Regions from separate parts of the Geomonas ferrireducens genome, predicted to be linked through region 2. Evidence: riboswitches for the same ligand, from Rfam matches in the RefSeq annotation. Region 2 holds a riboswitch; each other region holds the start of a gene.

Region 1 (10,325 bases), on a different contig from region 2:
TCAGGGCCGGGAGGCACTCCGGTATGTCCAACGCCGGGAAGGCGACGAAGATGCACATACCGGTCGAGTCGACCGCGGCGGTCGCGATCTGCAGGTTACGGGAGAGCTCGACCTGGCCGTCCTTCTTGAGCGGGTCGACGTAGCCGCCGACGTTCAGGATGTTGGTGGCGATGGTGTAGCCGGAGGTGTGGTCGGCGCCCATGGTGGAGGTGGCGTAGGTGACGCCGATCCCCTTGACGGAGCGCGGGTCGTAGGCCGGGATCGCCTGGTTCTTGACGACCGGTACGCGGGTCACGCCGTAAGTGCGGCCCACGGAGCCTGCGCCGCCGCCAAGGATGCGGCCAAGGGCGGTCCCCTTGCCGATCTCGTCGGTCAAAAGACGCAGCATCTCTTTGGAGTCACCCCAGTTGAGGATGCCGGCTTCCATTGCGACGCCGAACATGACGGCGGTCTCGATGGAGTCGATCCCGATGTCGTCCATCAGGTTGTCGGCGCGGGCGATGTCGTCCAGGTTGTCGATGCAGCAGTCGGCACCCAGGCCCCAGATGGTCTCGTACTCGAAGCCGGAGGTGACGTACTTCCCGTCCTTGTCGTGGTAGACCTGCGAGCACTGGATGATGCAGCCGGCGTGGCAGCCGTGCTTGGGCTTGCCGCCGCGCGCTACGATGGTGTCGTACATGGTCTCACCGGAGATCTTGTCGTGAGCTTCAAACTGGCCGGTGGTGAAGTTTCTCGTCGGGAGACCGCCGGCCTCGTTCAGGATGTTCACGAGGACGTTGGTGCCGTAGGTCGGCAGCCCCTCGCCGGAGACCGGGTGCTCGAGAATGGCCTTGGAGAACGCCCTGGCGGCAGTCTTGAATTTGTCCGGATCGGCGATCTTCACGCCCGGAGCGCCTTCGCCGTCGATGGAGATGAACTTGATCTGCTTGGAGCCCATGACTGCGCCCAGGCCGCCACGGCCGTGGCTGCGGATCTTGCTGTCCGGGTCCTTGACGGAGATGTTGGCGGCGGTCATCTTCAGCTCACCGGCCGGGCCGATGGTGAGGACGCCGGTTTTCTTGCCCAGGCGCGCCTCGACCGCGTCGATGACGGCGAAGTTACCAAGGCCCAGCAGTTCCTTCTCTTCGCTGATGGTGACGCCGTTCACGCCGACGGCGAGGTTGTACCAGGCGTCACCCTTGGGGGCGCCTTCGATGATGAGGGCCTTGATGCCGAGTTTCGCCAGCATCTGTGCCGCGGTGCCGCCTGCGTTGGACTCCTTGATGCCGCCGGTGAGCGGGCTCTTGGCGCCTGCGGAGAGGCGACCGGAGTTGGCTGCCGGGGTGCCGGTCAGAAGGCCGGGTGCGAACACCAGCTTGTTCTCGGCGGAAAGCGCGTGGCAGGTCGGCGGTACTTCGGCTGCAACGATGGTGGAGGTGAGGCTGCGGCCGCCAAGGCCTGCCCAGGCTGCCGGAACTTCTTCGATCTTGGTGGTGAGGTCGGTCATGTTGACGCGAAAAATCTTATCCATGCTTTTCAAGCTCCCTAATTTAAATTGTTCTACCGGCTGCTTGACGTCAGCCGGGACTCCTTTCCAAGAGGGAGGCTGCACCGTTTCCAGGGCAACCCGTTGGCCTGGAGCCATGAGGGGAGGTCCCTTTTAGGCTCGACACGGCTCGGAGATTTTTGATGCCAGACTGACCCGACACCGCTTACGCATCTGTTGGGTGGTGCGGTGGCGAATAATCATTCGCCCCTACTCTTCACCCCTTCCCCCGGAGGGGGGAGGTCGGGAGGGAGGGAGCCAGGAATTCCCCCCTCCCTAACCCTCCCCCTCCGGGGGCGGGGATCATGCTGCAGCGTTATTACATCGCATCCTTGAAGATCTGGATGACCTGCTCAAGGGTCGCTTTGCGCGGGTTGGTGAACTGGCAAGCGTCCTTTTTTGCGTTTTCCGCCATGATCGAGAGGTCCTCTTCCTTCACGTTGAGGGCCTTGAGGCCGGTCGGGATGCCGATGGAAGCGGAGAGGCTGCGGATCCTGTCGATCGCCTTCTGGCCGGCTTCGGTCACGGAGAGGCCGTCGACGTTCTCGCCGAGGGCTTTCGCGATGTCGGCGAAACGCTCGGGGCATGCGATCAGGTTGTACTGGCTGACGGCCGGCAGCAGGATGGCGTTGCAGACGCCGTGCGGCAGGTTGTAGAAGCCGCCCAGCTGGTGCGCCATGGAGTGAACGTAGCCAAGCGAAGCGTTGTTGAACGCCATGCCGGCCAGGTACTCGGCGTAAGCCATCTTGTCGCGTGCCTCGAGGTCTTCGCCGTTGGCGACAGCCTTGGAGAGGTACTTGGCGATCAGTTCGATGGCCTTGATGGCGCATGCGTCGGTGATCGGGGTAGCGATGGTGGAGACGTATGCCTCAACTGCGTGGGTGAGGGCGTCCATACCGGTAGCCGCGGTCAGAGCGGCCGGCTTGCCGACCATGAGCAGCGGGTCGTTGATGGCGATGTTCGGAGTGCAGCGCCAGTCGACGATGGCCATCTTCACGTGGGTGTCGGTGTTGGTGATGATGCAGAAACGGGTCATTTCGGAAGCGGTGCCGGCGGTGGTGTTGATGGCGACGAATGCCGGCATCGGTTTGGTGGACTTGTTGATGCCTTCGAAGTCGCGGATGTTGCCGCCGTTGCCGATGACCAGGCCAACGCCTTTGGCACAGTCATGGGAGGAGCCGCCGCCCAGGGAGATGATCGCGTCGCAACCGTTTTCCTGGTACACCTTCACGCCGTCGTGAACGTTGATGTCGGTCGGATTCGGCTCGGCGCCGTCGAAGATGATGGCCTTTACGCCGGTGGCTTCCACCTGCTCCTTGATCTTGTCGGCAACGCCCATAGCCGAAAGACCTTTGTCGGTTACGATGAGAGCTTTGGATGCGCCCAGTGCCTTCACCTGCTCACCGGTTTCCTTAGCGGAACCGATGCCCATCAGCGAAACCGTCGGAATGAAGAAGCCGTAAGTCTGTTCTCCTAATGCCATTTTTCTTTCCCCCTGTTGTTTTTCCGGGCTATTTGCACCGGGTTTGATTATTTTAAGATTCGTGCGGTGCTGCATACACTTTCCTAAAACGGTTTTCTACGCTTTCGCAAGGGGCGTACCAGAATTCACCGTAAACGCATTTTTTTGCCAGCCCGAACAATTTTCATAGGATACCGTATACTTAACGAATCCTTTGTTTACGTTAACCTCCCGACGCCCAAAGGTTGCGTTCTGAAATCGAACAGTTGCGGCGTTCCATTATGGAGCGTTTGTGCTTTTGTGGAACGGACGTTTTGGACGGTAAACCGATGATCCCCGCAGTGCCTGCCTGTTGAATTCAAAATCCCAAAAATTGGTTCGTTTGTTGTGTATTCACCATCTTACTTCCTGCCTCATTAGTGCCAGACGCGCCTTTTTGCGCCGAAGTGGAACAGTTGGTACCGATATTGCCTTGTATACGGCGAGGCGTGTTTCACGGGGGGATGTGGCATGGCACTGATCGATACCTACGGCAGGCGGATCAACTACTTGAGACTCTCGGTCACCGACCGCTGCAACATGCGCTGCAGCTATTGCATGCCGGCGCAGGGGGTGGCGAAGCTCGAGCATAAAGAGATGCTGAGCTACGAGGAGCTTTACCGGGCGGCCTCGGCCTGCGTCGCGCAGGGGATAGAAAAGATAAGGGTGACCGGCGGGGAGCCGCTGGTCAGAAGAGGCATCGTTGATTTTCTCGGTCGCCTCTCGGCGATCCCGGGACTCAAGGAACTGGTGCTCACCACCAACGGGCTCCTCCTCGACGAGCTAGCCCAGCCGCTCAGGCAGGCCGGGGTGGCTCGGCTAAACATAAGCCTCGATTCGTTGAGGGCGGATACCTTCGCCAGGATCACCCGGGGTGCCGATCTGTACCGGGTCCTCTCCGGGATTGCTGCGGCGCAGGAGGCGGGCTTCGGACCGCTTAAGATCAATATGGTGGTGATGCGCGGGGTGAACGACCAGGAGATCCTGGATTTCGCCGCCCTCACCCTGGACCATCCGTTCACGGTGCGCTTCATAGAGTACATGCCGACCCTGCAGGACGAAGGGTGGGGCGCCCAGAGCATGCCCGGAAGCGAGATCCTCGCGCGCATCGCCGAGCGCTACCCGTTGCTGCCGCTGGTGAACTCCGAGATGGCGGGGCCGGCCAGGAACTACAAGATACAGGGTGCCGCGGGCGCCATCGGGATCATCACCCCGGTGTCGGGGCACTTCTGCGAGAGCTGCAACCGGATCAGGATCACGGCGACCGGCCGGGTGCGCGGCTGCCTCTTCTCGGATCAGGGCATGGACCTGAAGCCGCTTCTTGCTTCCGACGATCCCGGCCCGCTGCACGAGGCGCTTAGCCGCATCGTGACGCAGAAGCCGGGACGGCACCATATCGCCGAGGAAGGGGCCGAGCAGGCCGTGGTCAACATGTCGAGGATAGGCGGTTAGAAGACGGGGACCGGGGCTCGTGTAAGGTGGGACCGGGACTGGCATAAACGGAGGAGACTATGAGCGCGTCTGTAGTGGCGGTCAGCGTAAGCGAGAATAAGGGCGAGAGGAAAAAGCCGGCGCCGGCTGTGCACCTGAGGGAAAACTACGGCATCATCGGCGACGCGCACGCGGGGGACTGGCACCGCCAGGTGAGCCTTTTAGCCGAGGAGAGCATCGACAAGATGATCGCGCTGGGGCTTGCCGTCGGGCCGGGCGACTTCGCGGAGAACATCACCACGCGCGGCATCGAACTGGTGACTCTGCCGGTGGGGACTCGGATCGGCATCGGGCCGGTGGTGCTGGAGGTTTCCCAGATAGGAAAGGTCTGCCACACCCGGTGCGCCATCTACTACCAGGCGGGTGACTGCGTCATGCCGAAGGAGGGGATCTTCGCCACCGTGGTGAGCGGCGGCGTAGTGCGCCCCGAGGACAAGATCGAGCTGCTGTAACAGGCGGCATATTCAAATCAGCAGGCAAAGAAGGGGAGAGGTCATGAAGGACAGAAGTCAGAAGAAGGTGAACATCATCTCGATACGCATGAGCGACGACGAGCGGGACGCCATCCAGAGGCTCATGGACAAAAGGGGGAAAAAGGCTTCCTTCATCATGCGCGAGGCGTTCGCACTTTTCAGGGAACAGTGGGAGATTTCGAGGGGTGAGGCGACCCACTAGGCGGTGGCACTAAAACCTTGATGGCCCCGGTGGACGCTCTGGACCTTGTGGACCTTGTGGCCTATGACAACGGGTTTGAACAGAGTTGGTAAAAGAAAGGATCTTCAATGTACGTGGTGGCTTGCATTAAACAGGTGCCGGATACGACTCAGGTGCAGATCGACCCGGTTACTAATACGCTGGTGCGCGATGGTATCCCTTTCATCGTAAATCCTTACGATACCCACGCCCTGGAGGAAAGCCTCCGCATGAAGGCACGCTACGGGTTCAAGGCGGCTGCCCTCTCGATGGGACCGCCCAACGCGGAGGCGACACTCAGAAAGGCGTTGGCTCTCGGCGTGGATGAAGCGATCCTCTGCTCGGACCGCGCCTTCGGCGGCGCGGATACGCTCTCCACCAGCAAAGTGCTGGCGGAGGCCATCAGGAAACTGGCCCAGGATGACGAGGTGGGGCTGGTCTTCTGCGGCAAGCAGACCATCGACGGCGATACGGCCCAGGTCGGCCCGGGCATCGCCATCCGGCTCGGCTTCTCGCAACTCACGCTCGTGGACCGCATCGAACATCTGGACTTCCTTTCCAGAAAAATCCGCGTGCGCCGCAAACTCGAGGGGCGCTACGAGATCGTTGAGGCGAAGCTGCCGGCCATGATCACGGTGGTGCGCGAACTGAACCGTCCGCGCTACCCGACAGTCCCGATGCGGCTCAAGGCGGCCAGGAGCGAGGTGAAGGTCTGGAGCAACAACGACCTGAAGCTCGACCCCAATGGCATAGGCCTTAAGGGATCGCCTACCTGGGTGAGCAGGATCTTCTCGCCGCAGCGTGCGGCGGGGGAGATGATCGGCGACGGTTTGAACGACCCCACGGGGACCGCAAAGCTCCTCTTGGAGAAGCTGGTGGCCAGGGACATGCTGGCTGTATAGTCACCACGGCTCCTCCCCCCGGAGGGGGGAGGTCGGGAGGGGGGAAGCTGTTCGAGGATAGTCGCTGCGCCCCCTCCCTGACCCTCCCCCTCCGGGGGAGGGGATGCATGGAACTGCTTGAGCCTTAATTTAATAACGAGAGGACTACGGTTGATGAGCGAGGTGAAAAAACTGAAAAAGCCGCGGGGGAAGGTTCGGCTCATAGAGGGGAAGTGCATCGCCTGCGGTGCGCGCTGCCAGAGCAGCTGTCCGGTGGACGGCATCCAGATGAGCGAGGCGGGGGAACCGCAAATCGAACTCTCGAAGTGCATCGGCTGCCTCAAGTGCGTGAAGGCCTGCCCGGGCTCGGCCCTGGAGATCTTCTACTCGAAGGAGGAGCTGGAGATCCTGGCGCAGCTCGCCGGTCAGCAGGACCTCGCCGAGGATGAGGCCGACCCGGAGGAGCTGGCACGCCGCGAACTGGTGGCGGCTTACCGCGGCGTATGGGTCTTCATCGAACAGACGGAAGGGGAGGCGGCCCGCGTTTCGTGGGAGCTCCTCGGCAAGGGTAAGGAACTGGCGGCGAAGCTCGGCGTGGAGCTCTCGGCGGTGGTGCTGGGCGACAAGGTCGAGCATCTCTGCTATGAGGCCTTCAGCTACGGTGCCGACCAGGCGTACCTGATGGATCAGACGGTTTTCGCCAACTACCGTACCTACCCGTACCTGGACGCCCTTTGCCACCTGGTCGACAAGTTCAAACCGGAGATCGTGCTCATGGGCGCGACCGGGATGGGGCGCGACCTCGCCGGGGCCGTCGCAACCCGCGTCAAGACCGGCCTCACCGCGGACTGTACAGGGCTCGACATCGACGCGAAGCGCAACCTCATGCAGACCCGCCCGGCCTTCGGCGGCAACATCATGGCGACCATCATGTGCGACCGTTTCCGTCCCCAGATGGCGACGGTACGCTCGCACGTCATGCCCATGCCGGCGCAGGAGGCGGGACGCAAGGGTAAGATCATCCATGTCTCCCTTCCCATCAACGAGGCGGACGTCTTCACCAAGGTGCTCGAGGTGATCCGCGACAAGAAGGCGGGCGAGGTGGATATCGCCGGCGCGGAATTCATCGTCTCCGGGGGGCGCGGCCTGATGGCGAAGGAGAACTTCGCCATGCTGCAGGAACTGGCCGACGAGCTTGGGGGCGTAGTGGGCGCCTCGCGCAGCGCGGTGGACGCGGGATGGATGCCGCCGGACCGCCAGGTGGGGCAGACCGGCAAGACGGTACGCCCGAAGATCTATATCGCCTGCGGCATCTCCGGTGCGATCCAGCATCTGGTGGGGATGCAGGATTCCGACCTCGTCATCGCCATCAACCGCGACAAGGAGGCCCCCATCTTCGAGGTGGCGAGCTACGGCATCGTGGGCGACCTGTTCCAGGTGGTCCCGGCGATCACGGCGGCGCTGCGGGAGATGAAGGCTGCCTCGAACGGTGTCGAGGTGAAGGACGTCAAGGCGGCGTAAGGGACGCTTCTTCCCGCCACGGACATCTTGCAAAAACTCTCCCTCGCCCTCTGGGAGAGGGTAGGGGTGAGGGCGCCGCTTACGGTGGTAATGCGTCGACGTGGGGTTGAGGCACCGCCCTCACCCTAGCCCTCTCCCCCCTTCGGGCTGAAGCCCTACGGGGGGCAAGCCCTGCCTGCGGATCGAAGCCCTACGAGGGGCGAGGGACAGGTAGGGGGCGTGCAGCGGCTTGAACCGGCTTCCCCCTCCCAGCCTCCCCCCTCCAGGGGGAGGGGTGCTGCTCTGTTACGACACCGCTGCGGGCTCGAGCGGGTTAACCGGATTTCGAAAAAAACAACTACAAGGATACGTTCATGCAACCTAATCCTGTCATCTTCACGCCGCTCCTGGCGGCGGCTTGCGCCATCTTCGCCTGGAGCTGCTATCGCCGCTTCAGCCTGGTCGCCGTCGGCGCGGCCGAAGACCGTCTCTCCAGTTTACCCGAGAGGCTCAAGGGGATGTTCCTCTTCGCCTTCCTGCAGAAAAGGGTGGTGAGCCGTCCCTTCGGCATCAACCACGTCTTCATCTTCTGGTCGTTCCTGGTGCTCGCGGTAGCCAACACGGAGTTCCTGCTCGCGGGGGTGTTCCCGGCAGCGAAACTTTCCAGCCTGCTCCCCGCGGCGCTCTACCTGCCGCTCGTCTTCGCCTTTGACCTCGTCTCGCTCTGCGCCCTCACCGCGGTAGTCATCGCCCTGGTGCGAAGAGCGGTGGCGCCTCCCTACGAAGGGGCCCGCACCGGCGAGGCCTTCGGCATCCTCTCCATGATCGGGACGCTCATGCTCGCCTACTTCGGCCTGCACGCGGCGGAGATCGCCATGGGGCAGGAGCAGGCGGCGCAGGCGATGCCGGTTTCCTCGGCGCTGGCGGCCATACTGGCGGGGGAGGGGAGCGAGACCCTGAAGAGTGTCGCGCAGCTCTCCTGGTGGCTGCACGCGGCGGTGCTGCTCTTCTTCATGAACTACCTTCCCTACAGCAAGCACATGCACATCCTGGCCGCCATCCCGAACTGTTTCTTCAAGGAGCTGGAGACGCCGAACACCCAGCCGCGCGAGGAGTTCGAGGAGGGAAACGTTTTCGGCACCGGGAGCATCGACCGCTTCACCTGGAAGGACCTCTTCGATTCCTTCTCCTGCACCGAGTGCGGGCGCTGCGAGAAGTCCTGTCCTGCCGCGAACACCGGCAAGCCGCTCAACCCGCGCCTCGTCATGCACGACATCAAGGTGAACCTCCTTGCCAACGGCGATCTTCTGAAACGCGGCGGTGAGCCGACCGTGCCGGTGATCGGCGAGGGTGAGGGATGCATCAAGCCCGACGCGCTCTGGTCCTGCACGAGCTGCGGCGCCTGTCTTGCCGCCTGCCCGGTCTTCATCGAGCAGATGCCGAAGATCACCAAGATGCGCAGGCACTTGGTGCAGATGGAGGCGGACTTCCCGGAAGAGCTTCTGAACCTCTTCGAGAACATGGAGCAGCGCTCCAACCCCTGGGGGATCGCACCGGGCGAGCGCGGCAAGTGGGCCGGCGGGCGCGACGTGCAGCTCTTCGAGGCGGGAAAGACGGAGTACCTCTATTTCGTCGGCTGTGCGGGGTCCTTCGACTCGCGCAGCAAGCAGGTGACGCTCGCCATGACGCAGATCTTCGAGGCGGCCGGGGTTTCCTACGGCATCCTCGGCAAGGATGAGAAGTGCTGCGGCGACAGCCTGCGCCGCCTGGGGAACGAGTACCTCTTCGACAGGATGGCGAAGGAGAACGTGGCGCTTTTCCAGGAGAAGGGGGTGAAGAAGATCGTCACCCAGTGTCCGCACTGCTTCACCACGCTCAAAAACGACTACAAGCAGTACGGCCTCGAGCTCGAGGTGATTCCGCACGCCGAGTTCATCGAGTCGCTCATCGCGCAGGGTAAGCTGAAGCTCGATCACCATGCGAAGAAGGGTGGCAACATCGTCTTCCACGACTCCTGCTATTTAGGCCGGCATAACGGCGTCTACGAGGCGCCCCGTTCCGTCATCGCCCACGCCACCGGGAGCGCTCCAGCGGAGATGGAGCGTAGCCGAGAGAATTCCTTCTGCTGCGGCGCAGGCGGCGGGCGCATGTGGATGGAGGAGCACCTGGGCGAGCGCATCAACCTTAACCGGGTGAGCGAGGCGCTCTCCGGCGACCCGAGCACCATCTGCACCACCTGCCCCTACTGCATGACCATGATGGAGGACGGCCTGAAGGACCGCTCAACGGGCGGCACCAACGTGAAGGACATCGCCGAGCTGGTGGCGGAAGGGCTGAAGGGTGCGGCGAAAGGGTAGGACGGTTTAAAGACAGCGGCGGCCGAAGGCGGTGGGGTCATCCTCACCTCGGCGGCTCCGAGAACTCTTCGCTTTCCGGGAAGGACCGGGTGGGACGTCTTGACGCGGGCGGCACCTCCCCCCCCGGCTCCTTTCCCGGATGGCGAGGGGCAACACGATTTTTGAGGAACGCAAGATGAACAACAACGCGGCGGCACTGTCTGAATTCATGCCGGACAACGAGCCGGCCTTCCTGGAATACCCCTCGAAGCTCTTCGTCGAGACCACCAGCCGCTGCAACCTGAACTGCGTCATGTGCATGAAGCAGAACGCGGACGGCAGCCGGGTCGAGGACGGCGACCTCGACGTCGCCACCTTCAGCCAGCTGGAGCCCGCGC
Region 2 (10,325 bases):
ATGCCTTTGCCGTCCGGGGAGCCTGCCCCGGGGAAGTGGTCGTCGTGGCCGCCGCCGCAGCTGACGAGTACGAGAGCGTCTGCGCAGCGGTTCGCTCCTGCACCCCATTTCTGAAGTCGTTGGGGCTCGTCCTGCCGGATGGGCTGACCCTGACGCTCGAAGGCGCGCCGCTGGAAAAAAGCTTGGACCATGCCTTTGGTTACTACGATCCACGCAGCAACTCCATTCACCTGCTGAACTACCGGGCAGCCCTGGAGGCCTCCAGGGCCGCCCCTTCTTTTGGCGTCCCCTTTGACCCGGCAATCTGGCGCAGCTATATCATCCACGAACTTGCCCATGCAGCAGCCCAGGGAGGGTTCCGCCGCGGAGCGCAAAGCCATACGGCCAGCGAGTACATAGCGGCCGTGAGCCAACTGGCCACGCTCGCGCCGGACGAGCGGGCTAGGATTTTGGAGCACTACGGGGAATTGAGCGGGTTCGACGGGGTGGAGGATATAACCCTGAACTATTACCTGCTTGATCCGGCCAGGTTCGCCATCAATTCGTTCCTGCACTACCTGAAGCCCGGCAACGGCGCCGCCTTTGTCCGGCAGCTCCTCTTGAACGGTCTTCCCGACGAGTGAGCCGGGCCGCGGAGAAACTTCAGGTTTTGGCGGTATATGGTACAAATATGAGCACAAAGAGAGAGGAGATAGACATGACAACTCCTGCGGAAACCTCGTACTGCCACACCCTGTCGCTTGCGACCGATCCGGAGTTGCGCCGCCGCTTCATGGTTATGGACGAGGAGCTGAAGGGGAACCTGCGCTTCGGGCTCCTCCTGGAGATCCTGGACAAGGTGGCCGAGGAGACTGCGCTCGCCTACGTGAACCGCTTCCACCCCGGGGCCCGCGTGGTGACCGCGGCGATCGACAACATCATCGTGCGACACGTGGCGGACGTGACGCGTGACCTCATATGCGAGGCCCGCATCAACCACGTGGGGCGCTCCTCGCTGGAGATCGGCATCAGGGTGGAGCAGCCGGGCGAGCCGGCGAACCACGTCGCCTCCTGCTACTTCACCATGGTTGCGCGCTCGGGGATGGGGGAGGGGGCGGTGAGCATGACACTTCCGCCGCTTGACTACGGAAGCGAGAAGGAGCGAAGGCGCGCGCTGAAGGCTACGGCGCGTCGGGAGGAGTACCGCCAGCAGCAGTCGCTTCTGTCGGAGCCGCCCAGCGCGGAGGAGTACCGGATGCTGGCGTCCCTGCACCATGCTCAGGACGAGCCGGGCTTCCAGGGGCTCCTGACCGGGCGACTGACGGCGGATGCCTGGGAGCGGATGTATCCGGAGTTCGAAAACGTGCCGCAAAAGATCTTCGGCGGGTACCTGGTACGTCGGGCCTACGAGCTTTCCTCGATCTGCTCCGAACTCGTGGCGCCGGACCGCTCCGTGATGGCGGCGGTGAACCGGATCAACTTCTTTCACCCGGTACGCATGGGGGACAAGCTGCACTACACAAGCCGCGTGGTCTACACGAACGGAAGCTACATCTGCGTCGAGGCGAACATCGAGCGCATCAGCCGCGACCGCACCAGCAAGGCGCTCTCCAACTCCTGCCTCTTCACCTTCGTGAACGTGGACCGGGAACTGGTGCATCGCCCGGTGCCGACGGTGTACCCGACCACCTACGCCGAGGATGCAAGGTACCTTGCCGCGGCGAGGAGTTTTGAGGGGCTCGCGGAGCACGTCTACATCATTTGACCGGGTAGGTAAGGCACGGACCGACGGGGGGCGCGGGGAGAAGAATTCCCCGCGCCCTCTTTTTTTTGCGCAGACGCCAAAATTTTGCAGCGGCGCCTCTCGTTTTGCACAAACGCCAAATCGCCGAAGGTGGAAGCGGCTAAAAGAGACCGTTAGCCCGGGCTATTTGGGAAAGATTAAGAAGATTTGGAACGCAGAAATGTGTTAAAGTTGCGCATGTTGCGACGTTTTTGAGCAGTGCCGACGGGCGCATGACAGGGCCTCGGTCAATGATGCCGGGGATTTGCCGCCAAAGCGCTTCGTTGGTATACATCATGCTTTTTGACGTAGCATCACACTTTATCACTGCTCCCGATGGAGCAGAACGAGGGCTGAGAGATGGATACGTACACGATTGATGTCGAACTGGAACACTACTACGGCGACCGCATGGCTACCAGCAGCAGGGAAGCCTGCCGCCGCTTCTACCTGAGAGCTGTCTCGCGCTGCAACGCGGCCGAGCTTGAGCGCTACCTGCGCGTGGTGAAAGCGCACGCCTCGGTATATTCGTCGGTGCACCACATGTTTCGCTCTCCCTTCAAGCACGTCGAGCTGCCGCTTTTCCTGACCAGCCTTGTCCTCTTCATCTCCAGCCTGGTCATGGTCTGCACCGGCGCGACCAGCGTCCTCATAGCAGGCGGCACCTCGGCAGGCTTTCTCGGCATGGTGCAGTGCGCCAGGCAGTTGATCCGCAACTGGCAGCAGCACTCGGTGCGCGAGGCGGTCTTCAGCGAGTTTGCCGAGTTTTTGCAGCAGGAAACCACGCGTTAATAGATTCCCCCGAAATCCGGTAAAGAGGCTGCCACGGAAGGTCCGTGCGCAGCCTCTTTTCTGTCTCTTCTCCTCCCCCTCCTTTGACGGCGCGCTTTTTTTCTATATAGTATTGGAGCCTTGCGGGGCACTCATCTCATGAATGGAGGTAGCAACATGAAACGCCTGATCCTTCTTTTCGTCACCCTGCTTCTGCTCTCGCCTATAGCGGCCCACGCGAGTCTCGACGGGTTCCTCTCCAGCCTGAATGTGCAGGCGCGGGCCGACATGGCCGGGTTTTCCGCCAAGGTGAGTGCGCAGTTCGGCGTGCCGCAGGCCAAGGTTCAGATGGTGCTGCAAAGCGTGCCGGAGCCGGCCGACGCATTCATGCTCTTCCAGCTCGGTCAGTACTCGGGGAAGCCGGTGGACCAGGTCTACCAGGTGTATCAGCCGAACAAGAAGAAGGGGTGGGGGGCGATCGCCAAGGAGCTCGGTATAAAACCCGGCTCGCCGGAGTTCCATGCCCTCAAGCGGGGTGACCTGCATTTCACCGGGGAGCCCGCAGGGCAGGGGGGCGGCCCCGGCAAGGGAAAAGGGCAAGGCAAGGGACACGGCAAGGGGCACAACAAGTAATCGAACGCGAGTTAGTAGTTCCGCGGCAGGGGAGAGGCCAGGCATTTTTGCCTGGCCTCTTTTTTTTTTAAGAGCAAATCCCCGCTGTCCCCCCTTCGCAAAGGGGGGAACGTGATGCCATGCTCAGTGCTTCGAGGCTAACGCACACATGCTCCCCGGAATTTCCTGAAGAACCTTCGCAAAGGGGGGACACTAGGTCTCGTTCTGTGCTTCATGGGGACTTTCCCTAGCTGTGACAGAAAACTCCGGGGGCTTTATGGCATCTGTTGACTCTATGACTTAAACAGTATACTGTTTATGACAGTATTGTCGTGGCCTATGAGAGAGTGGGAGGCGGTTATGATGTCGGCGGTGTTGTACGGAGGGGCGGCGGTGGCGGTACTGGTATCCTGGCGGTTGGACCCGGAGCGGACCCGGAGGGCGCTGCGCATCGGCTCCAAGTCCCTGCAGGGCTTAGCGCCGAGGATCCTCGGCATGGTGGTGCTGGTCGGCCTGATGCTGGCTCTCGTCCCTCCCGAACTGATCAGGAAGCTCTTCAGCTACGGCGGCATCGCCGGCTTCACCCTTGTTTCGGCGCTGGGTGCCGTAGTCACCATGCCGGCTCCAATCGCCTTCGCGCTGGTCGGCTCCCTCTATAAACTGGGAGCCCAGCCGGCAAGCCTCGCCGCCTTCGTCACCACGCTCACCATGGTGGGGATCATGACCGCCCCCATGGAGGTCTCCTGCTTCGGGACCCGCTTCACCTTCATGCGGCAATCACTCAGCTTCGTCACCGCCATCGCCATCGGGCTCATGATGGGGGTGCTCCTGTGAAGGCGACCCTTGCTGATTACCGGCTCTTCTTGATCGTTCTGGGCGCGAACCTCGTCCTCTCCCTCTTTAAACCTGAGGCGGCCGGGCTGTCGGCGGCCAACTCGGGACGGTTCCTCCTCGAGGTGCTTTCCATCGTGCCGCCGGTCATGGTGCTCATGGGGCTCATGGACGTATGGCTGCCGCGCCGCGTGGTGGAATCACATCTCGGTCCGGATTCCGGCATGCTCGGGGCGGCGGTCGCCATGCTGCTCGGAACCGCCGCGGCCGGACCGCTCTACGCCGCCTTTCCCGTCGCCGTCTCCCTCCGGCAAAAGGGGGCGCGCACGGCGAACCTGGTCATCTTCCTGGGGACCTGGGGGAGCATCAAGATCCCGATGCTCCTCATGGAGAGCAGCTTCATAAGCCTCCGCTTCGCCCTCTTGCGCCTCGTCCTTACCATCCCCTGCATCCTCCTTTCCGGCTACCTCATGGAGCGCCTGCTGCCGCAGGAGGCGCCGCTGCCCCAGCCGGAAGGCGCGGACGCTTGAAACAAGGAGAAAACATGGCACCTAAAACGAAACAGCAACGTCACCTCCCCGCCTTCGTTCTCCTCCTGCTGGCCGAAGGGGAGAAGCATGGCGGCGCCATCCTCACCGAGCTGTCGCAGCGCATGCCGGGGTGCCGGCCCGACAGCGCCGCCCTGTACCGCACCCTGCAGCAACTGGAGGAGGCGGGGGAGACGGTTTCCACCTGGGATACCAGCGGAAGCGGCCCGGCGCGCAGGGTCTACCGCATCACGGACGTCGGGTGGGAGAGGCTCGGCTTCTGGCGGCACGATATCGAGATGCGCCTGGCTAACCTGCAATACTTCCTTGAAACCTACCGTGCCCTGGAGAAAAGGGACACGCCCTGAACCGCGCGCGCCGGACTCCGCCTCGGGCGTGGGGAACTTTCGCGTGCCGACCTTCGCAATGCCCTATTCGAGGCTATAAGCCTGTAAGACCGGTAACTTCCCTCCAACGCCACCTGCAAATGCCCCCACAATCGATCTTGCCAACGCCTGCGATTAAAGTCACTATGCGTCCCCGACGATAATCATTATGAGGGAAAACCCCACAATTTCATCGGGAATGCCATGACACGAAGGACCCGACATACGCTCGTTTATTTCTTCTTCGCCTTGCTGGGGGTGTCCCTTGTCTTCATCCTGCTTACCTACCGCAATCTGGAGCAGTGCGCGCAGCGCGGCGGCGCCTACTTGCTCGGCGGGGTGCATCATCTTCTGCTGCTGACCAGCCTTTTGGTCACCATCGGTGCGGTCGGGATCTACGTGATCTTCTTCTGGTTCATAAAGCTCGCGGACCGGGAGCAGGAGAGGGAAGAGATCAGCAAAAAGGCCGTGCTCGATGCCGCGATCCGCGAGAGGAACCGGGCTCAGCTCTACCTGGACATCGCCGGCGTCATGTTCGCCGCCATCGACCGCTCCGGCACCATCATCCTTATCAACAGGAAGGGGTGCCAGATCCTCGGTTGGGCAGAGGACGAGCTTTTGGGGCGCAACTGGTTCGACGTCTGCCTGCCGCCTGCGGTAGTCGGCGTCGTGAAGGAGGTCTTCGCCAAGCAGATGGCGGGGGAGATCGAGGCGGTGGAGTTCTTCGAGAACGCCATCCTCACCAATAGCGGCGAGGAACGCATGATCGCGTTTCACAACACCCTTTTGCATGACGACGACGGGGTGATCAGCGGCGTGCTCTTTTCCGGCGAGGATATTACCGAGCGCAAGCAGGCGGAGGCCTCGCTGGAGAAGGCGGCCAACGAATGGCGCGCGGCGATGGACGCCTCCGCCGATGCCATCTACCTGCTCGACCCGCAACGCAGGCTGATGCTCGCCAACCGGGAATTCTACCGCATGGTCGGCAGCACTCCCGAAGCGTGTGCGGGACGGCACATCGCCGAGATCCTCCATCCCGGGTTCAGTGGGCATTGCGCGCAGTGTGTTGTTGAGGAGTCCCAGCAGGACGCGGTGACCGTGCTTGAGGAGGGGGATCCTGAGAACTATTATCGGCACCCGGTGCAGGTGACCCTCAGGGTCGTCAGGGATGTGGCGGGCGCTCCGCTCAGTCTTGTGGTCACCCGGCACGACCTGACCGCCGACCGCGAGACCCAGCGGACCCTGCGCGAGAGTGAGGAGCGTTACCGTCAGCTCGTCGAGCTTTCCCAGGACATCATCTTCATAAAGGTGGACGACAGGATCGTCTTCATAAACGACGCCGGGGTACGCATGCTCGGGGCGGAGTCGGTCAATGAGATCCTCTCCAGGGAGGTGCTCGATTTCATACATCCCACTTCAAGGGAGCTCTTTCTTGCCGAACTGGAGCGGGCGTCCCGGCAGGTCGGGCAGCTTCCGGTCATAGAACTCGACTTCCAGCGGCTCGACGGAGAAACCTTCTGCGGAGAGGCTACGGCGACCTCGATCATGCACCACGGCAAACCTGCGGTGCACTTCTTCGTGCGCGACATCACCAACCGGAAGAACCTGGAGGCGCAACTGCGCCACTCCCAGAAGCTCGAGGCCGTGGGGCACCTGGCCGGCGGCATTGCGCACGACTTCAACAACATCCTCACCGTGATCGGCGGGTATGGAGCGCTTCTGGAGATGCGGATGGTGGAGGGGGATCCGGGCCGGGAGATGCTCGACCAGGTCCTCGCCGCCTCCGACCGTGCCGCGAACCTCACCCGCAGCCTCCTTGCCTTCAGTCGAAAGCAGGACATGCACCCGGCGTACTGCGACTTGAACGAGATCGTCTTGAGCGTCTCCAAGTTCCTGAAAAGGATCATCGGCGAGGACATCGCTTTCGAGACCGACCTCGATGTTGGGCCGCTCGCCATCTACGCCGATTGCGGGCAGATCGAACAGGTGATCATCAACCTCGCCACCAACGCGCGCGACGCCATGAGGAAGGGGGGAACCCTGACCGTCGCCACCCGGAGCGTCGTCCTGAGCCAATCCTTCCAGGAGTCGCACGGCTTCGGCGCGCCGGGATACTACGCCCTCATCACGGTTGCCGATACCGGCTCGGGGATGGACGAAGCCACGAGGAGCAAGATCTTCGAGCCGTTCTTCACCACCAAGGACGTTGGGAAGGGGACGGGGCTCGGGCTCTCCATCGTCTACGGGATCGTGCAGCAGCATAAGGGGTTCATCGACGTGGAGAGCGAGGCTGGGGTGGGGACGACTTTCCACGTCTACCTGCCGGTATCACAGGAACAGGCCCCGGCTAAAGCGCACGGCACGGCGCGGGAAGAGCTCCCGTGCGGCTCCGAGACCATCCTCGTGGTGGAGGACGAGGAGCACGTGCGGGACCTGGTGAACGAAGCCCTGAAACAGTTCGGTTACCGCACCATCCTGGCCGTGGACGGGGCGGACGCACTGGAGAAGTACCGCGAGCACCGCGGCAGCATCGCGCTCGTCTTCACCGATCTCATCATGCCGAGGATGAGCGGACGGGAGCTGTACGACGAGCTGAAGCGCGAAGATCCCGCCGTCAGGATCCTCTTCACGAGCGGCTACACCGCGGACATGCTCACCGACCTTGAAACCGTGGTTCCCCACGTCGAAATCCTGATGAAGCCGATCTCCCCCCCGGAGCTCGCCAGAAAAGTGCGGGAGCTTCTCGACGCGTAGGTGCCGGGGAGGGTGAGGGGATGGGAGCAGGAATTCCGGCGGCACGTTCGTTGACTTGCCCATGCGCGATGGTACCTTTTCCCGGGTTAGCCCCCGCACGCCCAGGGGCGCCAACGGGAGGGGGGATGCCGGACTCCGATTCCGATCAGCAGATGGCCTCCGTGGTGCACCGCAACATCGAGTCCCTCCTTGAGAGGCGCCAGTCCGAGGAGCGGAACAAGGGGGTGCAGGAGCGGGTCGCCGACGCCATCACCGCCTTCACCGGTAGCATGACCTTCGTGTACATACACCTCGTCCTCTTCACCGGCTGGATCCTCGTCAACGTCGGCTGGCTTCCCGTCATGAAGCGGTTCGACCCCACCCTGGTGATCCTCGCCATGTTCGCCTCGGTCGAGGCAATCTTTCTTTCCACCTTCGTCCTCATCAGCCAAAACCGCATGCAGGCCTTCGCCGACCGGCGCGCCGAACTGAACCTGCACATCGATCTCCTCGCGGAGCACGAGGTGACCAGGATCATCGAGCTTTTGACCGCCATCGGCACCAAGTTGGGCGTCGCCGAGTCGATGAACCCGGAACTTGAGGAGCTGAGACAGGACGTCCGGCCGGAGAAGGTGCTTGAGACCATGGACCGGGCCGAGCAGGAGCTGAAAGAGGAATAACCTCCCGCACCTTTGTCCCTTCACATCATATTTCCCTAGCGTATACGTTTTACCTGTGTTAAAGACGTTGCCAAAATTCGTATATGCCTCTCCGAGCTTCGCCGCCTAAAAGGTCCTCCTCACGGCTGCGGGCCAACGGGTACTGCTGGAAACGGCGGTGCCTCCCTTTTGGAAAGGAGAGCCTTGTCTGCGGCCGGAGTGTATCCGACCGTACAGGGCCCCTTTCCATCCGGAACGGGGCTTTTTTGTGTCCACCGTTATGTAGCGTGTAATACAACGAAGGAGTTCAGGTCCATGCGCATCGTGATTTCCATCGACGACACCGACAACTTAGAGAGCCGGGGCACCGGCGAAATCGCCTCCCTGGTGGCAGACGAGCTGCAGCAGAAAGGGTGGGGGAGCTGCGGCTTCATCACCCGGCACCAGCTTTTCGTGCACCCGGACATCCCGTACACCTCCCACAACAGCGCCATGTGCTTCTACGCCGACATCGACGAGGTATGGCTCGAGCCGGTGATCGGGCACGTGGCCGAGTTCCTCGAGCGGGAGAGCGCTCCCGGTTCCGACCCCGGCCTCTGCGTGGCGGTCCCAGGTCGGATGACGGCGCGCAACGAGCTGATCGCCTTTGGGCGGCGCGCAAAGCGCGATGTGGTGCGCATGGACGAGGCGTACGAACTCGCCGGGAAGTTGGGGGTGCATCTCTCCCAGCACGGCGGCACAGGGCAGGGGGTGATCGGGGCCCTCGCCGGCGCCGGGCTAAGGATGTCCGGCAACGACGGGCGCCTCAAGGGGTTCCTGGACTTCGGCCAACCGTACCGGATGCTACGGGTGGACGAGCTCATGCAGCACCCGCTCGTCGACGTGGTGAGAAGCGTTACCGGCGAGGCGCTGCGCGACGACGACCTGGTGACCATCGGCGAGAAGCCGAAGACGGTGCTTTTGGAAGGTGAATCGGTGCTGCTCGTCGGGGCTCCGCAGACCGCGGGGACCGGGGCGCGCTGGCAGACCCTGCACCGCAAGCAGTTGAAGGCGTACTAGCATGTGGCGCGCAAACGAGAAAGGGGTCATGGAGTTCGCCCACGGCAAGGAGGCCTGGTCGCTGGCGGAGCAGGCGGCGCTTGCTTGCACCTGCTTCGTTCCTGATGTCGAGGAGGAGCAGTTGGCCGAGGAGGATCGCTCCTGCTACGACTGCCGTTACCGGCGCTGGAGCGTCGAGTCGTTCACCTGTCTGCGGGGGGCGGCGCGGCACGGCGAAACCGCCCTGATCGCGCATTGAACGATAGAGTCCTGGAAATAGAGCATTTCGGCTTCACCTACCACGGTGCGGCGGCTCCGGTGCTGGAGGGGGTCTCCTGCACCGTGCGGCGCGGCGAGTTCGTCTGCCTGACCGGCGATTCCGGCTGCGGCAAGAGCACGCTCCTTCTGGCGGTTATGGGGCTTCTGCGCGGCGGAAGGCGTCACGGGACCATCCGCGTGGCGCCGGCCGAGGATGAGGCGGCGCCGTCCGCGGGGATCCTCTTCCAGGTCCCGGAATCGCAGATCCTCTGCAGCACCGTGGCGGAGGAGGTGGCCTTCGGCCCCGAGAACCTCTGCGTGGCGCCGGACGAGATCGCCATCAGGGTGCGCGAGGGGCTGAGAGCAGTCGGGCTGGAGGGGGAGGAGACGCGCAGCGTCGAGCGTTTCTCGGCGGGGCAGAAGCAGCGCCTAGCCCTCGCCTCGGTCCTCTCCATGCGCCCCGGACTCATCCTGCTGGACGAGCCGACCTCGCAGCTCGACGCCGCGGGAAAGGACGAACTTGTCGCCATCTTCGCGCTTTTGAAGGAGCGCGGGCACACCATCGTCATGGCAGAGCACGACCCGCGCCCGTTCGTGGCGCTCATCGACCGGTACCTGAGGCTCGAGGGGGGGCACCTCGTCAGTGACGACGCGACGCCGCCGGACCCGGTGCGCTACCGTCCGAAGGCCTTCCTGCTCCCGTATTCGGCGACCCTCTACGGGACGAGGCCGGTACTCGACGTGCAGG
Region 3 (10,325 bases), on a different contig from region 2:
TCAGAAGTACGTCTCCGTTTCGCCCCGAGCCCGACCGGGTACCTTCATGTCGGAGGGGCGCGCACGGCGCTTTTCAACTGGCTTTTGGCCAGGAAACAGCACGGCACCTTCGTTCTCAGGATCGAGGATACCGACGTCACCCGCTCCACCCAGGAATCGGTCGACGCGATCTTCGAAGGGATGAAGTGGCTGGGGCTGGACTGGGACGAAGGTCCCTTCTTCCAGTCCGACTGCTTCCCGGTTTACAAGGAGTACATCGACAGGCTCGTCGCCGAGGGTAAGGCGTACAAGTGCTACTGCAGCGTAGAGGAACTGGAGGCCAAGCGCGAGAAGGCGCTCAAGGAAGGGGGCAAGCCGAAGTACGACGGCACCTGCCGTGATCTTCCGCCGCAGGAGGACGACGGCCGCCCGTACGTGATCCGCTTCAAGACCCCGAAGGAAGGGGTCACTTCCTGGAACGACCTGATCAAGGGGAAGATATCCTTCGAAAACGCCGAGCTCGATGACCTGATCATCCAGCGCACCGACGGTACCCCGACCTACAACTTCGTCGTCGTCGTCGACGACGTCACCATGAGGATGACCACCGTCATCCGCGGCGACGACCACGTGAACAACACGCCGCGCCAGATCCTCATCTACGAGGCCCTAGGTGCGCCGGTTCCGGTGTTCGCCCACGTGCCGATGATCCTCGGCGCCGACAAGGCGCGCCTCTCCAAGCGTCACGGCGCCACCTCGGTCATGGCATACCGCGATATGGGCTTTCTCCCCGAGGCGATGGTGAACTACCTGGTGCGTCTCGGCTGGAGCTACGGTGACGAGGAGATCTTCTCCCTCACCGACCTGATCGAGAAGTTCTCCATCGAGAACGTCGGCCGTTCCGCCGGTGTTTTCAACCCGGACAAACTTTTGTGGCTGAACGCCCACTACATCAAGACCGGCGACCCGGTACGTCTGGCGGACCTGCTGATCCCGTTCCTGAAGGAGCGCGGCGTGGATCCGGCACAGGGGGGACCCGACCTCGTGGCCGTGGTGAAGACCCTTCAGGAGCGCGCCAAGACCATGCTGGAGCTCGCCGACGGTGCGCTCTTCTACTACAGGGACGAGCTTTCCTACGACGAGCAGGGCGTGGCGAAGGCGTTCAACGCGGACACCCCGGCACTGCTTAACGCGCTGGTGGAGAAGCTCGCGGCACTCCCCGCGCTCGACGCACCGCAGATCGAGCAGGCATTCAAGGAACTGATGGCGGAGAAGGGGATCAAGCTCGGACAGGTAGGCCCCGCCGTGCGTCTCTCCCTTTCCGGCACCACCGCGTCTCCCGGCATCTACGAGATGATCGAGGTGCTAGGCCTTGCCGAGACCAAAAAACGCATAGAGCGCGCCATCTCGGTGCTTTGCCGCTAGCCGGCGAAAAGGAAGGGCCGCAACAAGAAAGGAGGGTGCCCATCGGGCGCCCTCCTTTTCTTTTAAAGCGAGACAAAAGAAGGCCTGCAGCGGACGAGCCGGCTGCAGGCCATGGCATTACATGCTTCTTTGTGTGGCTTAGGCCGGGGAGATTGCGCTCACCGGGCAGGTGTCTACGCAAGCGCCGCAGTCGATGCAGGTATCCGCAGCGATGGCCCTTTTGCTGCCAGCCTCGCTAATGGCGTTAACCGGGCAGGAATCGTCGCAGGCGCCGCAGTTGATGCATTCGTCGCTAATGGTATGTGCCAATGTGTTCACCTCCTCTACCTAGGGTAAAAAGTCAGGAGGAAACTAGCACAGCGCTCGCAAAAAGTCCACCATAAAGCTGTAGACAATAAACTGCTAATCAGGAGAAAAATCTTGAACTGAGGACGACTCTACTGTATATATAAAAAAAGGTTTTATTTGTGACTTTTTTGCCCTAGAGGTTTGTACCCGGTTTCCATGGGCGAATTACACGTATGGGGGACGCTAACTGATGGATATATTGGCACTTAACTGCGGTAGTTCTTCGGTAAAATACCAGTTGTTTGACTGGGATAAAAAAGTGGTGGTAGCCAAGGGTATGGTGGAGCGCGTGGTGATCGGCGACTCCTTCATCCTGCATGAGGTTCCGGGGCGCGAAACCTACCGGGAAGACTCAGATTGTCCCGACCACAAGACCGCAGTTGACCTGATCCTGAGGACGCTTACCTCCCCCGAGTACGGGGTGCTTAAAGACATCAAGCAGATCGCCGCAGTAGGCCACCGCGTGGTGCACGGCGGCGAGAAGTTCACCAAGTCCGTTCTCATCGACGATGAGGTGCTTGCCGCGGTGACCGAGGTGCAGCATCTGGCACCGCTGCACAACCCGCCCAACATCGCCGGCATCGAGGGCGCCATGGCCGTCCTTCCGGACGTTCCCCAGATTGCCATTTTCGATACGGCGTTTCATCAAACTATGCCCGAGCAGGCGTACCTCTATCCGCTTCCCTACGAGTGGTACGAGAAGTACGGCGTGAGGCGCTACGGTTTCCACGGAACCTCGCACCTCTACGTTTCCAAGCGCATCGCCGCGATCCTCGGCAAGCCCGCCAGCGAGTGCAACGTGATCACCATGCACATCGGCAACGGCGTGTCCCACTGCGCGATCAAAAATGGCGTATCCGTCGACACGAGCATGGGGCTCACCCCGCTTGAAGGCGCCATGATGGGGACCCGCTGCGGTGACATCGATCCGGCCATCCCGGCGTTCATGATGCAGAAGGAGAACCTCTCCGCCAAGGAGATCGACTCCATCCTCAACAAGAAAAGCGGCGTCATCGGCATCACCGGGCGTTTCACCGACCGCCGTGACGTCATCGAAAACGCCAACGCAGGGGACCGTCTCTGTGCGCTCGCCCTGGACATCGAGGCGTACCGGCTCAAGAAGTACATCGGCTCCTACATGGCCGTTGTCGGAAGGCTCGATGCCGTGGTGTTCACTGCCGGGGTAGGGGAGATGGGTGCGCCGATCAGGGCTCGGGCCCTGTCCGGGCTGGAGCACCTGGGGATCATCCTCGATCCCGAGAGAAACGCCTCCGCCATGACCAGGAAGCGCGAGACGCTGATCACCACCGACGACTCCAAGGTGAAGGTGTACGTCATCCCGACCGATGAGGAGCTTGTCTTCACCGAGGACGTGGCGGCAATTCTGGACGGCACCTACACCGACCATATGAGCTTCGAGTACAGCTTCTCCAAGCCCGACTTCGTAAGGAAGTAGAGGCGCGGCAGGCAAGACAGTAAAAAGGCCGGCGGGAGGATTTCCCGCCGGCCTTTTTGTGTTTTGAATCGGCCGCCGCCGAATGACAGCGGCCGGTTGGTCCGAGTGTGGGCGCTGCTAGCCCTGCGCCTGCACCGCGGTGATTGCGGTGACGTCGACGATGTCCTGCACGGAGCAACCGCGGGAGAGGTCGTTGACCGGCTTCGCGAGCCCCTGGATCACCGGGCCGATGGCCTTGGCGCCGGCTAAACGCTCAACGAGCTTGTAGGCGATGTTGCCGGCGTCGAGATCGGGGAACACCAATACGTTGGCCTTACCGGCGACACCGCTCGCCGGGGCTTTTTTCGCACCAACGGCAGGGATCAGGGCGGCATCCGCCTGCAGCTCGCCGTCGATGGAAAGCTCCGGATCCATCCCCTTGGCGATTTCCAGCGCCTTCAGTACCTTGTCGGCATCCGGGTGGCTTGCGCTTCCCTTGGTCGAGAAGGAGAGCATGGCGACGCGGGCCGGCACGTCGAGGAACGACTTGCAGTTCTTTGCGGTGGCGATGGCGATCTCAGCGAGGGCCTGGGCGTCCGGGTTCGGGTTAACCGCGCAGTCGGCGAAGAGGATCACGCCGTTTTCCCCGAAGTTGGGGGTCTGCGTGGCCATGAGGAAGAAAGAGGAAACGGTCTTGATGCCGGGGGAGGGGCCGACGGTCTGGAAGGCGGCACGGAGCACGTCGCCGGTGGTTCCGGTTGCACCGGCCACCTCGCCGTCGGCGTCACCTTCACGCACCATCATGCCGGCAAAGTAGAGGTTGTCGTCGGCGGTCAGCAGCTGCTGGGCCTGCTGCGGGGTAAGCCCTTTTGCTTTCCTCAGTTCCACGAGTTTCCCGACGTAGGAATCGAGCTTGGGGGAAGTGGCGGGATCCACGATCTCGACGCCGGAGAGGCTCACACCCTTGGCGGCGGCCGCCTCGAGGACTTTCTCGGGGTTGCCCAGTAGCACGATCTTGGCCAAACCTTGTTCCACGATCTGCTGTGCGGCGAAGAGCATCCTCTCGTCATAGCTCTCGGGTAAGACCACAGTCTTCAGGTTAGATTTAGCCTTCTCGTGAATCTGCTTTACCAACGGCATGTTTATCCCTCCGCAAGTTGATTTTAAAACTGCGTTAGATATATAACCCAGTAGGAGGGATCGGTCAATAGAAAAGCCGGTATCGCGGGGTCAACTGGGCATGGGAGTGCCGCATTCCTCCGGGTCACCCTGCAGCTTGGCGACCGTGTGCGGCACCGCCGCCCAGACGAAGCCGATGTTCTCGGTGGCGCCCTTGGGGCTTCCCGGGAGGTTGATGATCAGGGTGTTTTTCCTGATGCCCGCGACGGCCCGGGAGATGATGGCATGCGGGGTCTTCTTGAGGCTTTCCATGCGCATGACCTCGCCGAAGCCTGGGAGCAGGCGGTCCACCACGCGTTCAGTCGCCTCGGGGGTGACGTCGCGCGGGGAGACGCCGGTCCCGCCGGTGGTGAGGATCAAGTCGTAAGCGCCGCTGTCGGACCACTCAACGAGCTTCTCCGAGATGAGGGGGGCCTCGTCGGGGATCACTTCGGTGCAGGTGACGCTGACGCCGCGCTCTTCGAGCCAGCTTTTCAGTGCCGGGCCGCTGCCGTCGGCGCGCTCCCCGGTAGAACAGCGATCGCTGAGGGTGAGGATGGCTGCTTTCATGGTGCTGATTCTCCTTTTTCTTGCCCGGTCGGCTACGCCTCGCGCTTGTAGACGCCGCTCTTGCCGCCTTCCTTGTAATGCAGCTTGACGTCGGAGATGACGATCCCCTTGTCGCTCCCCTTGCACATGTCGTACACGGTGAGGGCGGCGATCGTGGCCGCGGTCATCGCTTCCATTTCTACGCCGGTCCGCTCGAAGGCGCGAACGGTTGCCATGACGCCGATGGTGCCTTCGGTCTCGTTCACCTCGAACTCTATGGCCACGTGGTGGATGGCAAGCGGGTGGGAAAGGGGGATGAGGTCCGGGGTCTTCTTGGCTCCGGCAATGCCGGAAAGCCGCGCGACGCCCAAGACGTCACCTTTGGCCATCCTGCCGGAGACGATCGACTGCACAGTCTCGGGCTTTAGGGTCAATACGGCGCCCGCTACCGCGGTGCGCATGGTCGGGGTCTTCTGGCTCACGTCCACCATGATGGCGTTGCCGCTGGCGTCGAAATGGTTGAATGACATCTATACCTCCAGTTCCAGGGTCGGGTCGAGCAGATGCAGGTCTACTTCCTCGCCGGCGGTAAATTCGGTCCGGTCGGCGGGAAGCAATGCGAGGGCGTTGCAGCGCAGCATGGTCTTCAATATGCCGGTGTTCTGGTCCCCTGAGGTGCTGGCGACGTAGCGGCCGTTCTCCAGGGTCACGTGCACGCGCAGGAAGTTAAGCTTCCCTGCCTTCTTGCGGGCACCCTCCTTGAGCACACCGGGCACGGTGCGCCGGAACACCTTCTCGTGTCCCATCATCCGCAAAAGGGCGGGGCGGGCGAACTCCTCGAAGGTGATCATGGTGGAGACCGGGTTGCCGGGAAGCGAAAAGACCGGGACGCTTCCTTTCATGCCGAAGGCGGTCGGACCGCCAGGCTTGATGCCAGGCTTCCAGAACTTCTCCGCCACGCCGAGCTCGGCCAAGACCTCGCGCACGAGATCCCGATCGCCTGCGGAGACACCGGCGGAGGTGATCAGGACGTCCGCCTTCAGCCCCTCGGCAAGAAGCGCCCTATGGCTCTCCCGGTCGTCACGTGCGATTCCCAGTATGACGGGCTCGGCGCCGCAGAGCTTGATCGCAGTGGCGAGCGCCAGGGTGTTGCTGTTGACGATCTGGCTCGCGGTCGGCTCGGTGCCGACGTCGACGAGCTCGTCGCCGGTGGATAGGATCGCTACACGCACCTTGCGGTACACCGGGACGAGCACCGCGGAGAACGACGCGAGGAGGCTCACCTGGGGCGGTCCGAGCAGCGTTCCTTTCGTGATGACGGTGTCGCCGCTTGCGACATCCTCGCCCTTGAAACGGATGTGGTCGTGCCTTTTCACCTGTTGCAGCAGCTTGACCGTCTCGGCGGTCGCCTCGGTCTCCTCTATGGGCACCACGGCGTCGGCGCCGGGGGGGATCGGGGCCCCGGTCATGATCCTCGCGGCGCAGCCTGGTGCAATCGCCTCGTCGGAGCTTACGCCTGCGGGGATGTAGTCGGTCACCTTGAGAACGGTGCCTGGCGCGCAGTCAGCGCTGCGTACCGCGAAGCCGTCCATGGCGGAATTGTCCCAGCGCGGCATGTCCTTCGGGGTGACGTAATCCTCGGCGAGGACGCGTCCGGCCGCCTCGAGAAGAAGGACCTTTTCCACCCCGGCCGGGGCGACATGATCGACGACCATCCGTCTGGCCTGCTCGTAGTTTGTCATCGTTACCTCGTCATTGCTGTTTGATAAAGAAAAAGGCCCGATTCCGTGAAAAGGAAAGGGCCCCCTGGCGCAAGCGGTGGCTTTCTCCTTTCCAAAAGGGAGGCGGTGCCGTTTCCGGCAGCACCCATCGGCCGCGGCACCGTGGGGAAGCTCCCTTTAGACGGCCGTGGCTCGGAGACAGATCTGCTTATTCTGGTTTCCATAGCATATTCCCAAGAAAATAAACAATTATTTTGCCTTAAGCGTCCGTCACCCTGGTGTCGCCGACTGCGCAGGGAAGGGCGGTAAGTGCCTATCATAGCATGATTTTCTGCACGATACTCAATGCGTCGGTATGGCCGTATACTTTTTCAAGGCCTGCCACCGTGTGGGGCTTCTCCCTCATTAAGGGGGTTGATTTCCATTCGACAAACAGAGTATGGTTTTGATCGTGTCCCACATTTGCATGGGCGGCCCCGACGCCGCAGGTGCCCGGGGTGCCGTGCAAATAGCCAAAGCACAAAGGAAAATATGTCGCTCATCGATACCTACGGCAGGCGTATCAACTACCTGCGTCTTTCTGTGACGGACCGCTGCAACCTGCGCTGCAGCTACTGCATGCCCGAAGAGGGGGTGGAGAAGCTCGGCCACTGCGACGTGCTCTCCTACGAGGATCTGCTTCGGGTTTCCGCCGAGGCGGTCGCCGCCGGGATAGAGAAGATCCGGGTGACCGGTGGTGAACCGCTGGTACGAAAGGGGATTCTCGACTTCCTCGCGAGCTTAGCCGCCCTCCCAGGGCTCAAGGAACTCGTGCTCACCACGAACGGGCTTCTTTTGAAGGAGATGGCACAGGGGCTCAAGGACGCCGGGGTACAGCGCCTGAACATCAGCCTCGACTCGCTAAAACCCGAGACCTTCGCGGCGATCACCCGCGGCGGCGACCTGCAGCGCGTGCTGGACGGCATCGAGGAGGCGGAGCGGGTCGGCTTCCCGCCGCACAAGATCAACGTGGTGGTGATGCGCGGGGTGAACGACGACGAGATCCTCGACTTCGCCGAGCTGACCCTGAAGCGTCCCTACGCGGTCCGTTTCATCGAGTACATGCCCACCTGCGGCGACGCCGATTGGCGCGACCTTACCGTCCCCGGCGCCGAGATCCGGGAGAGGATCGCGCAGAGGTACACCATCGAGGAGGGGGGTAGCACCGAACGCTCCGGCCCCGCCAGGAACTTCCGGATCAAGGGGGCGCCCGGTTCCCTCGGGATCATCACCGCAATGACCGGGCACTTCTGCGAGGGGTGCAACCGGCTGCGGGTGACCGCCGCCGGGGTTGCCAAGGGATGCCTCTTCTCCGGCTCCGGCGTGGATCTGAAGCCGGTGCTTGCCACGGGTGATCCCGAGCTTTTGCGCCAGGAGATCCAGCGCATCGTCGCGGCGAAGCCGGGGCGCCACGAGGTTACCGACGAGGGTGTCGAAACGAAACCATTTGCCATGTCCCGTGTCGGGGGCTAGCCACAAGGAGATAACATGATCGGAAAGGTTGTCGCGGTTAACATCAGCACCAACAAAGGGGAGAGAAAGACCCCGGTACCCGAGGTAACCCTGCGCGAGGAGCACGGCATCGTGGGGGACGGTCACGCCGGCGACTGGCACCGCCAGATCAGCCTGCTGGCCCAGGAGAGCATCGCCAAGATGCAGGCGCTCGGGCTGGACGTGAAGGAGGGGGATTTCGCCGAGAACATCACCACCGAAGGGGTGGACCTCGTGAGCCTCCCGATCGGTTCGAAGATCGAACTCGGGGAGACGCTCCTCGAGGTGACCCAGATCGGCAAGGAATGTCACACCCGCTGCGCCATCTACTACCAGGCCGGGGACTGCGTCATGCCCAAGGAGGGGATCTTCGCCAGGGTGCTGAAGGGCGGGGTGGTGCGAGCGGGGGACCGGGTAGCTACCGGCAGCTAAGGAGCGGCGTTCAGGGGTGCCCAGGCACCGGCTGCCAGGCGCCGGCTGCTGAGGACCGGCGTGCCTGCTTCTTGTGGACCACATGGACCCGGTGGACCTTATGGACCTTGTGGACGCTCTTACTGATTGAAAAAAAGAAGGGCCGCGGTGCGTTTTGCGCCGACGGCCCTTCTTTGCTTTAAGGTGCGGGGACGGGGTCAGCGTTCGCGGGGGAGGAGCACGGTGAAACTGCTCCCCTGGCCGGGGATGCTCTCCACGTCGATGCAGCCGCCATGCTCCCTGATGATGCCGTAACTCACCGACAGCCCCAGCCCGGTTCCGTTGGACTTGGTGGTGTAAAAGGGGTTGAATACCTGCCTCAGATTCTCCAGTGCGATGCCGACTCCGGTGTCGGATATCTTCACCTCGTAGTGATCCCCACTCCCCACCGGCGCACTCCTGATGCCGAGCACTCCCCCCTGAGGCATCGCCTGGACCGCGTTCAAAATCAGGTTGGTGAAGACCTGCCGCAACTGGTCGCCATCGCCTTCCACGACGGCGGTATCCTCGGCGTAAAGCTCGATCACTTCTATCTTCTCCAGGGAAGCCTGGTGCCCGATCTGCCCGACGATCTCGTGCAGGAGCTCGTTCAACCGCACGCTGCCATGCTCCATCTGCTCGCGTCTCGCGAACTTCAACAGGTTCGACACGATCCGCTCGACCCTCTTCACCTGCTGGAAGATGGTGTCCACCTCCTCGCGGTTCGGGGCCCCCTCGTCGATGGTGAGCTGCAAAAGTTCCGTGTTGCCGCGGATGATCGCCATCGGGTTGTTGATCTCGTGGGCGACCCCTGCGGCCAGCTCGCCGATCGCGGCCAGCTTCTCGACGCGCAGAAGCTCCTCACGCGTCTGCACCAGTAACCGGTTCTTCTCTTCCAGCTCCGCGGTTCTTTGCTGCACCTTTTCCTCGAGGTTGCGGTTCAACTCGATGATGCTGTTTTCACGCTCGCCAAGGGAGCGGCTCATGTCGTTGAAGCGCCCGGCCAGGTCGCCGATCTCATCCCGGGAATCGATGCTGCTCTTAACGTCCCGCTCGCCGGCGGCCACGCGCCGGGTGAGCAGCTCGAGCTCCTTGATCGGATGGGCGAGCTTCTTGCCGAGAAAAGCCGACATGGAAACGCCGGTCAGACCGCTCAGCAGGAGGACGAAGCTCAAGAGCACCGCCATGTCGGTCTTCACCGCCGAGTAGTGGCTCTCGAGCATCCCGACGTAGAGGGCGCCGATCGGGACCCCCTGCAGCGACAGAATCGGTTCGTAGGCGGTCAGGTACCAGTCGTTGACGACGAACGCCCTCCCCACCCACTTGGCCCCTTTCAAAAGGACGCGCTCGTAAACCGGGGCGGAGAGCTTGGTCCCGGTGGCGCGGCGGCCGTCCGAATTGGGGACGTTGGTGGCGATCCTCACCCCCCCCTGGAAGATGGTCGCGTTCCCCACGTCCCTGCCTTTTGATTTCGCCCCTTCGTAGACCACCGCCTTGATCTTGTCGACGAGCTTTCGGTTGTTGTTCAGCATCACGCCGCCGTAAAGGGCGCCGAGCACATTGCCGGCCTGGTCCCGCACCGGGGCGGCGGTGAAGAGGAACATGGCGCCGTTTAAGGGGGCCGGGGGGGAGGGGTCCGCCCTGGTCCCGGCCACCTGGACGTGCGCCTGCCGCACCAGCGCCTCCCCCTCTAGCGCGAGCTCGGAGGTCGGGATGATGGTGGTGCCGCT

Evidence for each region. Region 2 has a riboswitch for molybdenum cofactor ahead of E8L22_RS00915 (hypothetical protein). Riboswitches for the same ligand answer to the same signal wherever they lie in the genome.
Region 1: linked by a shared signal. The riboswitch ahead of E8L22_RS17935 (aldehyde ferredoxin oxidoreductase family protein) and the one ahead of E8L22_RS00915 (hypothetical protein) in region 2 are both predicted to bind molybdenum cofactor.
Region 3: linked by a shared signal. The riboswitch ahead of E8L22_RS13400 (molybdopterin molybdotransferase MoeA) and the one ahead of E8L22_RS00915 (hypothetical protein) in region 2 are both predicted to bind molybdenum cofactor.

Annotation. Positions count from the first base shown of each region.
Region 1 covers NZ_SSYA01000003.1:469,531-479,855, forward strand. Annotated here, with positions in the region: gene E8L22_RS17935 (aldehyde ferredoxin oxidoreductase family protein) at 1-1,510, opposite strand, end outside; molybdenum cofactor riboswitch at 1,552-1,673, opposite strand; gene E8L22_RS17940 (iron-containing alcohol dehydrogenase) at 1,845-3,008, opposite strand; gene moaA (GTP 3',8-cyclase MoaA) at 3,498-4,478, shown strand; gene E8L22_RS17950 (MOSC domain-containing protein) at 4,538-4,969, shown strand; gene E8L22_RS17955 (hypothetical protein) at 5,013-5,192, shown strand; gene E8L22_RS17960 (electron transfer flavoprotein subunit beta/FixA family protein) at 5,300-6,112, shown strand; gene E8L22_RS17965 (FAD-binding protein) at 6,266-7,612, shown strand; gene E8L22_RS17970 ((Fe-S)-binding protein) at 7,966-9,948, shown strand; gene E8L22_RS17975 (radical SAM/SPASM family putative metalloenzyme maturase) at 10,124-10,325, shown strand, end outside.
Region 2 covers NZ_SSYA01000001.1:199,705-210,029, reverse strand. Annotated here, with positions in the region: gene E8L22_RS00960 (DUF6639 family protein) at 1-623, shown strand, start outside; gene E8L22_RS00955 (acyl-CoA thioesterase) at 698-1,744, shown strand; gene E8L22_RS00950 (GSU0071 family protein) at 2,123-2,554, shown strand; gene E8L22_RS00945 (hypothetical protein) at 2,711-3,166, shown strand; gene E8L22_RS00940 (permease) at 3,509-3,979, shown strand; gene E8L22_RS00935 (permease) at 3,976-4,506, shown strand; gene E8L22_RS00930 (PadR family transcriptional regulator) at 4,521-4,871, shown strand; gene E8L22_RS00925 (PAS domain S-box protein) at 5,094-7,643, shown strand; gene E8L22_RS00920 (DUF1003 domain-containing protein) at 7,769-8,302, shown strand; molybdenum cofactor riboswitch at 8,380-8,497, shown strand; gene E8L22_RS00915 (hypothetical protein) at 8,597-9,340, shown strand; gene E8L22_RS00910 (hypothetical protein) at 9,342-9,578, shown strand; gene E8L22_RS00905 (ABC transporter ATP-binding protein) at 9,575-10,325, shown strand, end outside.
Region 3 covers NZ_SSYA01000002.1:1,051,710-1,062,034, reverse strand. Annotated here, with positions in the region: gene gltX (glutamate--tRNA ligase) at 1-1,404, shown strand, start outside; gene E8L22_RS13425 (DUF362 domain-containing protein) at 1,543-1,713, opposite strand; gene E8L22_RS13420 (acetate kinase) at 1,943-3,208, shown strand; gene pta (phosphate acetyltransferase) at 3,326-4,327, opposite strand; gene mog (molybdopterin adenylyltransferase) at 4,418-4,915, opposite strand; gene moaC (cyclic pyranopterin monophosphate synthase MoaC) at 4,948-5,424, opposite strand; gene E8L22_RS13400 (molybdopterin molybdotransferase MoeA) at 5,425-6,636, opposite strand; molybdenum cofactor riboswitch at 6,704-6,825, opposite strand; gene moaA (GTP 3',8-cyclase MoaA) at 7,147-8,127, shown strand; gene E8L22_RS13390 (MOSC domain-containing protein) at 8,143-8,577, shown strand; gene E8L22_RS13385 (cache domain-containing protein) at 8,775-10,325, opposite strand, start outside.